2 regions of the Aeromonas molluscorum genome follow, and region 1 is predicted to be linked to the other one. Evidence: riboswitches for the same ligand, from Rfam matches in the RefSeq annotation. Region 1 holds a riboswitch; the other holds the start of a gene.
What was found. A riboswitch is a leader RNA that binds a small molecule or an ion and turns the genes downstream of it on or off. The one in region 1 is predicted to bind lysine.
Positions count from the first base shown of each region.

Region 2: another riboswitch for lysine. It lies ahead of ACSMDR_RS02790 (Na+/H+ antiporter NhaC family protein); the one in region 1 lies ahead of lysC (lysine-sensitive aspartokinase 3).

Region 1 covers NZ_JBPQCY010000002.1:1,680,224-1,684,432, forward strand. Annotated here, with positions in the region: gene ACSMDR_RS18270 (protein kinase family protein) at 1-429, shown strand, start outside; gene lysC (lysine-sensitive aspartokinase 3) at 519-1,871, opposite strand; lysine riboswitch at 1,960-2,185, opposite strand; gene argA (amino-acid N-acetyltransferase) at 2,295-3,623, opposite strand; gene msrA (peptide-methionine (S)-S-oxide reductase MsrA) at 3,909-4,209, shown strand, end outside.
Region 2 covers NZ_JBPQCY010000001.1:584,360-588,568, forward strand. Annotated here, with positions in the region: gene ACSMDR_RS02785 (thymidine kinase) at 1-427, opposite strand, end outside; gene ACSMDR_RS02790 (Na+/H+ antiporter NhaC family protein) at 513-2,087, opposite strand; lysine riboswitch at 2,172-2,343, opposite strand; gene ACSMDR_RS02795 (H-NS family histone-like protein) at 2,662-3,063, shown strand; gene ACSMDR_RS02800 (cob(I)yrinic acid a,c-diamide adenosyltransferase) at 3,167-3,727, opposite strand; gene ACSMDR_RS02805 (DUF3820 family protein) at 3,724-3,954, opposite strand; gene queE (7-carboxy-7-deazaguanine synthase QueE) at 3,955-4,209, opposite strand, start outside.

The DNA of each region.
Region 1 (4,209 bases):
CTCTGGCTCGGGGTCGCCAATCCGTTGCCGCAATTTGCCTACTGGCGCGGCCTGACTCTGGCCTGGGCCGAACAGGAGTTGGCCCGCCTTGGCCGGGAGGGGGCTTGCGAGGCGGTGCTCGCGCGACTGGCTGCCCTTGGCGAGGAGTGGCGCATCGCCCTGGCGAGCGAGGAGGGGCTGGCGGCCAACTGGCTCAAGGACATGTACCGCAGTCATTGGCTGGACGTCCAAGACGACCTCAGTGGCCAGAGCTGTACCCTGCTGACCCTCAAGCGCCTCGATTGGCTGGAGCATGCTCTGGGCCACTGTTATGAGGAGCTGCTTGCCGGGGGCACTCAGGTCAGCCAGAGCCAGAGTGAGCTGCTCGCCCTGCTGGCGAGCCAGCGCGAGCAGGCCAAGGGCTGGCAGCTCGCCCCTGAGCGGGTGTGAGTCACAGCGTGACACCGCCCATCTGAGGCGCTGGCCACAAACAACAAGGGCGCCTGATGGCGCCCTTGTTGTCGTCAAGCCTAGGTGGCTCAGTCGAGCAGCTCCTGGTGCAGGCGATTCACTATCTGGTTTGCCTCGCCCTCGTTGACCAGGAAGCAGAGGTTATGGGCACTGGCGCCGTAACAGATCATGCGAATATTGTGATCGCGCATGGCGTCGAACACCCGGCTGCCGACCCCGGTTGCCTCGCTCATCCGATTGCCGATGAGGGCCACCAGGGCGAGTCCCGTCTCTACCTTCACCTTGCACAGCTGACCTAGCTCGGCCAATACCTTGTCGCCGAGCACAGGCTCGCCGTTGCTCTGGCTGCCGGTGTGATCCAGGGTGAGCGACACGCTCACCTCCGAGGTGGTGATGAGATCCACCGAGATGCGGTGACGGGCGAGTATGCCGAACACCTCGGCCAGGAAGCCGTAGGCGTGGAACATGTTGAGGCTGTGCAGGGTCACCAGCACCTGCTGGCGGCGCAGGGCCACGGCGCGAAACAGCGGGCTGCTCTGGGTGCTGGCGCGGATCCAGGTGCCACCGGCCTGGGGATCCTTGCTCGAGCCGACAAACACCGGAATGTCCTGGCGCACCGCAGGCTGCAGGGTGGAGGGGTGCAGTACCTTGGCGCCGAAGGTCGCCATCTCGGCCGCCTCCGAGAAGCTTATCTCGGGAATGGGACGAGCGCGGGTCACCAGACGCGGATCCGTGGTGTAGATGCCGGGTACATCGGTCCAGATCTCGATGGTGGCGGCGTCCAGGGCCTCGGCAAAGAGGGCTGCGCTGTAGTCCGAGCCGCCCCGGCCGAGGGTGGTGGTGCGGCCATCGCCGTCGGCGCCGATAAAGCCCTGGGTGATGATCAGGGTGTCGCCGAGCAGGGGCGCCAGCGCTTGCTGGCACAGAACGCGACTCGCGCCAAGATCAACGCTTGCCTTGCCAAAGCGGCTGTCGGTGCGCAGCAGTTGGCGTGCATCCTGCCACTGGGCCTTGACGCCGCGCTGGCACAATAGCTCGGTAAAGAGGCGGGTTGACATGAGTTCGCCGCAGGCGATGAGACGATCGGCCAATTCTGCATCTGTCTGCTGGGTGGCTTGCAGCGCCATCTTGCGAATGTCGCCGAGCAGGCCATGGATGATGGCAGAGGCTTCGCTCGGCTGGCCGAGGTCTTGCAATATGCTCTGCTGAATGTCGGCCAATTTGCCGAGTTGCGCCTCGCGCTCCCCTTCATCGAGCTCGCCCTGGGCCAGGGCGACCAGCAGGTTGGTCACGCCAGAGCTGGCACTCAGCACCACCAAGCGGGTTGCCGGGTTGGCCAGCACTATGTTGGCGCAGTTGTTCATGGCGGCGGCATTGGCGACGCTGGTTCCGCCAAACTTGGCGACATTGAAAGGGTTCATTGCATGCTCCTGTCTAAATATCAAAAATCCGGATCCGTGGGGGAAATAGACAGGGGAGGGCAGAAAATGGCAGGAATAGCAAAGGATCCCGGCCAGAAGCGCTCCACCTGTAGAACCCATCCAGTACCCGACCAGAGTCTGGCGCGGGTATTGGATAGACACTACCGATGACAACCCGGGGGATTCAGCCCCCGTAGCCGATGATGAGGAGACCAGTCTCCTGCACCATCTCGGCGCTGCTCCCCCTCAATCGGCATCATAGGACGCTGGTGTCCTGCTCCGATCTACCTGGGCAACGCTCCTCTTCTGGCTCCATCCGCTGGGGATGGAGTGCAATTAGAAATAACCCGCGTTGGATTGCACTGTCAATCGAGTTTCGAAAAAAGTTCAATCTCCTGTCGAAGGCAGCACAAAATCAACAGCTTAAAAAATAGTCTTCGACAAAACCTTGGAACGACGCTGCCAGTTGTAGAGCCGCTGACGCTCCACCGGCAGGGCCTCGACCTCCAGAGGCTCGAAACCGCGCTCCCGAAACCAGTGGATGGAGCGGGTGGTCAGCACGAACAGCTGGCGGATGCCGAGGCGCTTGGCACGTTCAGCCACCTTGGCGACCAGCTGATCCCCCCGGTTGGAGTTGCGATACTCGGGATGAATGGCCACACAGGCCATCTCGGCCATGGCCTCTTCCATGAAGCAGTAGAGGGCGGCGCAGCCGATGATGAGGCCGTCACGCTCTATGATGGTGAACTTGTCGATCTCCATCTCCAGCTGCTCGCGGGAGCGACGCACCAGGATCCCGTCCTCTTCCAGCGGGCGTATGAGGTCCAGAATGCCGCCAATGTCCTCTATGGTGGCGGCGCGGGCCTGCTCGGCGCTCTCGCGAACTATCTGGGTGCCAAGACCCTCGCGACTGAACAGCTCCTGCAGCATGGCGCCATCTTCCTGGTAGCTGACCAGGTGAGAGCGGGGCACTCCGCCGCGACAGGAGGCGATGGCCGCTCTCAGATAGCGAGCCGTGCCGGACATCTCCTCACCCGCCTGCTCCAGCTCAATCAGGTACTCCTCAGCCTGCTCGGGGAAGAGCTCGGAGACCGCTTGGCCATGGCGGTCCATGACCCCCTGGCTTGAGCTGAAACAGATCAGCTTGTCGGCTTTGAGATCCACGGCGATGCGGCGGGCCACCTCTTCGGAGGTGAGATTGAAGCTCTCGCCGGTGACCGAACAGCCGATGGGGGAGATGAGTACCAGGTTCTGTTGATCGAGTTGGCGAACGATCCCCTCCACATCGATGCGGCGCACCCGGCCACTGTGGCAGTAGTCGACCCCGTCATCGACCCCCAGCGGCTGGGCCGTGACGAAGTTGCCACTCACCACGCTTATCCGGGCGCCCTGCATGGGGGTGTTGGCCAAGCCCATGGAGAGTTTGGCGGTGATGTCGAACTGCATACCGCCACTGACTTGCTTGATGAGGGCGAAGCTCTGATCGTCCGTGACCCTGATCCGCTTGTGGTACTGGGCCTCTATGTTGGCGCGGGCCAGGGCCTCATCATTCTGGGGGCGGGCACCGAATACCAGCACGAGGCGGATCCCGAGGGTCTGCAACAGGGCGATGTCACTGACAATGTTGGCAAAGTTGGGATGAGCGACCGACTCGCCGCCCATCATGAGCACAAAGGTGGCACCCCTGTGTACGTTGACATAGGGGGTGGATTGCCGAAAGGCATGGACCAGGCTGGGTTCACGTTCGCGCACTCGAGATACATCCATAAAAAAACAGTAATGGGCCCAATATATGAAAATAAATTCACAAATCAAGACTAAATATTGATTTGGCGCGATTTATTGCCCGTACAGGGGCGGGGCCGAGTCTGGGGACATGAGATGAGAGGAGCAGGATGGGCGCCAAGGAGAGTGGCCATGGAGGCGAGGGCGGTTGATCCAAACGGGCAAACTCCTTATCTTCACAGCTCTTGCCGATGTCAGGGACGGGCGACGTGCCAGCGGCGCGGGCCTGCCTCGCTATTTAAGGATGAACAGATGGAACAGATGTTGTCAGCCGATCAGGCCCTGCCGGGCCGCGATGAAGCCATGGTGATTGGTCAGGTGCACGCGGTCAATGGTCACCCGACCCAAGGCCCCTGGCCCCAGGGTCTGGCGCAGGCCTGGTTTGGCATGGGTTGCTTTTGGGGTGTCGAGCGTCTGTTTTGGCAGCAGCCAGGCATTTATTCGAGCACGGCCGGCTATCAGGGGGGGCATACCCCCAACCCGACCTACAAAGAGGTGTGCAGCGGCCAGACCGGTCATGCCGAGACGGTGCAACTGGTGTTCGATCCGGCGC
Region 2 (4,209 bases), on a different contig from region 1:
TCTTGAGCTCTTCCACCTTGTCAGCCAGACAGAGCAGATGGTAGGAGCCGGGAAACAGCTCGGCACGGAAGTCTATCTTGAGGCCATAGGCAATCACGGGAATCCCCGCCTCGTCCACCACCCTGGCCAGCTGATAGACCTGCTCCTTGGTGAGAAATTGCGCCTCATCGACGATGAACACATCGATGGCCTGCTCGGCATGACGGGCCTTGACCATCTCGAACAGATCGCAGTTATCGCTAAACACCTCCGCCTTTAATTCCAACCCGACCCTGGCGCTGATCACCCCGAGTCCGGATCTGTCATCAATGGCTGGCGTCATGGCCAGAGGGTGCATGCCCCGCTCGAGATAGTTGAAGTGCGCCTGGATAAGCTGGGTGGATTTTCCCGAGTTCATCGCGGCGAATTTGTAATGTAATGAGGCCATGCTTGCTCCGATACCAATTTATGGCGCGCATGCTAACGCAGCATGACGCCAAAAACAAAGGGGCCCACAGGCCCCTCGTCATTCATCAGGCGGTGACTGCCGCCTTCTGACTGGCTCTAAGATAGAAAAGTGTCACCCCGAGGAACCAGACGCCGCTGGTAACAAAACCAGCGGTGACCGAGTGAGTCGCCCCCAGCACCAGGTAACCGAAGGCTGCCCCGATGGCAATGGTCAGCGCATAAGGCAGCTGAGTCATCACGTGATCGATATGATGGCAACCGGCGCCGGTGGAAGAGAGGATGGTGGTATCCGATATCGGTGAACAGTGATCGCCGAATACGGCCCCGGCCAGCACGGCAGAGAGCATCGGCAACATCATGCTTATCTCGCTGGCGGCGGCCATGTCACCGGCCAGGGGCAACATTATGCCGAAGGTCCCCCAGCTGGTGCCGGTCGCAAATGCCATGGCGCCGGAGAGGCAGAACATCACCACGGGCAGCAACTCGATGGGCAGCCCGCTCTGAGCCAGGGAAGCCAGGTATTTCCCTGTCTCCACATCGCGAATGACGGCGCCTATGGCCCAGGCAAACACCAGAATGTAGATGGCGGGCAGCATAGCCATGACACCGTGCTTGACGACCTCGAGCCAGGTACGCAGGCTCAGCCCCATGCGCAAGGTCAGCACCACGGCGACCCCAAGCCCGCACAGGCCGCCATTGACCAGGGAAGCGCCCACATCGGTATTTTCGAACGCGCCCAGTACCCCGAACGGCAACCCCTTCTCGGCCAGGGCAGCAGCCCCGGTGGCCATCATGAAATAGACGGTGGACGCGGTCAGGGTCAGGATTGGCAACACCAGATCGATGACCCGGCCGCGACTGGAGACGGGCAGATCGCCGCTGCTACCGGGAGGCACGCCCTTGGCCGGATCCCACAACTGCCCTTTGAGGGCACGCTGCTCATGCTCACGCATGGGACCGATGTCGAGCTGGAACACGATCACCACCAACACCATGGCCAGGGTGAACAGGGCATAGAAGTTCATGGGGATCATCTGCACAAAAGCAGATATCGGGCTCTGATCCTGAATACCATGGGCGGTCAAGATGCCACCGATGAGCGCGATGATATAGGCCCCCCATGAGGAGATCGGCATCAATACACAGACGGGGGCTGCGGTTGAGTCAAGCAGATAGGCCAGCTTGGCCCGGGATATATTGAAACGATCGGTCAGCGGACGGCAGATGGTCCCCACCGACAGACTGTGAAAATAGTCATCGATGAAGAACAGGAACACCAGCAGGCCGGTCAGCATCTTTGCCCCCCGTCTGTCCTGGATACGCTGCGCGGCCCATTCTGCGAATGCCAGAGTCGCGCCCGACACCGTCAGCAAGCTGATGATGCCACCCAGCAGCAGCAGGAACACCAGTATGTTGACGTTCCAACCATTCAAGGCACCGTCAGCCCAGAAGATCCCCTTGGCCACCTGGCCGAGATACTCGGCACTGGCCAGTGGCACAAACTGGTTTACCAGCAAACAACCCAGCACAATGCCAACCCCGAGAGAGAGCAGCACTTTGCGGGTCGTGACAGCCAGTATGACTGCCGCTAAAGGGGGAATGAGGGACCACGCCGAATCGGCGTAATGGGTAATGTCCATGATCTCTTGACACCTACAACATAAGGTGGAGATCTACCGAGAGGATAAAGAAGAAAATGAGCCCGTGAAGGGTTACTCCTCAGCCCCTTCAGTAGCGCTCCATAGTGATTGACTATGGCAGTACTGCACCTGTTCGATGCAATCCCAGCGACCCTGCATGATGGCATGATCACTTCGGCGCTGGCTCCTTTCCTCATGCTTCACAGGCATCACCCTCCGCATGAGTAGTTATAGGCAGCGCGCCTCTACTTAAAAGGTATTCGGCGGGTATTTTATCCTGATGATATTTTATATCAAGTTTTTTGATTTAATACTCATTCGAATCAAGATCTTTCGCCCAATGCCAGTGAGAGATTTTACGCAGCCTGCATTCGGCGAGATTTTAACCTGACAGCCACATTAATGGGGTTTTACACCCTAATTAACCCATCGACAGGGATTAAAAAATAATGTTCTTAATTTCTAATCATTATTTATTAATTCTCTCGACTTGACTTAATGTCATCCTGACGTATAAATTACCAGAAAATAGTTATCCAATAATTATCCCTTTCTTGCTCGCATGGTAACCACTATGACTGAATTTCTGAAAGTACTGCTGAATATCCGTAGCCTGCGTGCCGCTTGCCGTGAGCTGACCCTGGAACAACTGGAAGAAGGGCTGGAGAAATTCTCCACCATCGTTGCTGAACGTCAGCAAGATGAAGCCGTAGATCGTCAGGCTCGCGAAGAGCGTCAACGTAAAATCAATGAATATACCGAAATGCTGAAAGCCGCGGGGATCGACCCGGCTGAATTGGTTAGCACAGCCCCCTCCTCCGAACCGGCTAAAGGCAGCAAGCGCGCTCCGCGTCCGCCGAAATACCGTTATGACGACAACGGTGTCGAGAAAACCTGGACCGGTCAGGGCCGCATGCCTTCTGCCATCGCCAAGGCTGTTGAAGCTGGTAAATCCCTGGCAGATTTCGCTATCTAATAGATCCAGGTATTGCCCATGAAAAAACCTCGCATAGCGAGGTTTTTTTTTGCCTGATCCAAACAAGGCTACGTTCTGTCTGCTGGCAGAGCCATACTGGCATTCATCTGTCTGCCGCCTTGACCCAATGCACTTCCGGCTTGCCCTCTTGGCATACCAGATAGCGAGCCAGAGTGAAGAACCAGTCACTTAGCCGGTTAACGTAGGGAATAACGGCAGGGTTGATCTGCTCTTGTTCCGCCAGGACAAGCAGTTGTCGCTCACAACGCCGAGTCAGCGTCCGCACCACATGCGCCAAGGCGCCAGCCTCAGTTCCACCGGGTAGAATAAACTGGCGCAGCGGGGGTAATTGTTCAGTGTAGTGATCGATCTGGGATTCCAATCGTGCCGTCCATTCTTCCCTGACCTGCCAAATAGCACTCGACTGCGCCTCGCTCGAAAAGGCCAATTCGCCGCCCAGGTCAAACAACTCCTGTTGAATGAGTGTCAGCTCGGCTAATACCTGAGATTGCTGATCGGTTATTTTCGCAGCAAGAAGACCTATATGAGAATTTAATTCATCTATATCGCCATAACTGGCTACTCTCTGATGACTCTTGGCAATGCGGCTACCATCAGCCAATCGGGTCATCCCCTTGTCGCCTTGTCGGGTATATATTCTCATACTGATATCCTATCTATGATGGGGACTATCATTGCTTCGAGCCCATTTAATTTTATCTCATACGCCAATGCCAGCGATTGCCCCAAGGAGCCAGCCGGAAATCCACTTCTGGCCATCCACACCAGGTAGGGTTCAGGTAAATCGATGAGCCTGCGCCCCCGATATTTACCATAAGGCATTGGCTTGGCCAGGCTCAGCAATATCTGTTCGTCGGGCAAGGTGGTCATTTAATCGATTTCCAGATATTTGTGAGTCTGGATAGAGAGGCGCCAATTACGCTCGATACAGACCGCCATGGCAAGCTCGGTGGCCCTGGGCTTCTGGCTGATGGGTTGCAGCGCTATCACCACATCCTCACGCAACTGGGCGCCAGATAGCAAGTCATCCAGCTCCTCGACATGCCGCATCATGGCCACTGGATGCTTGATCTCATTGGCCCTCGCCAAGGCACTGGGCAGCACTGTCAGCCCGCCTGCCATCCC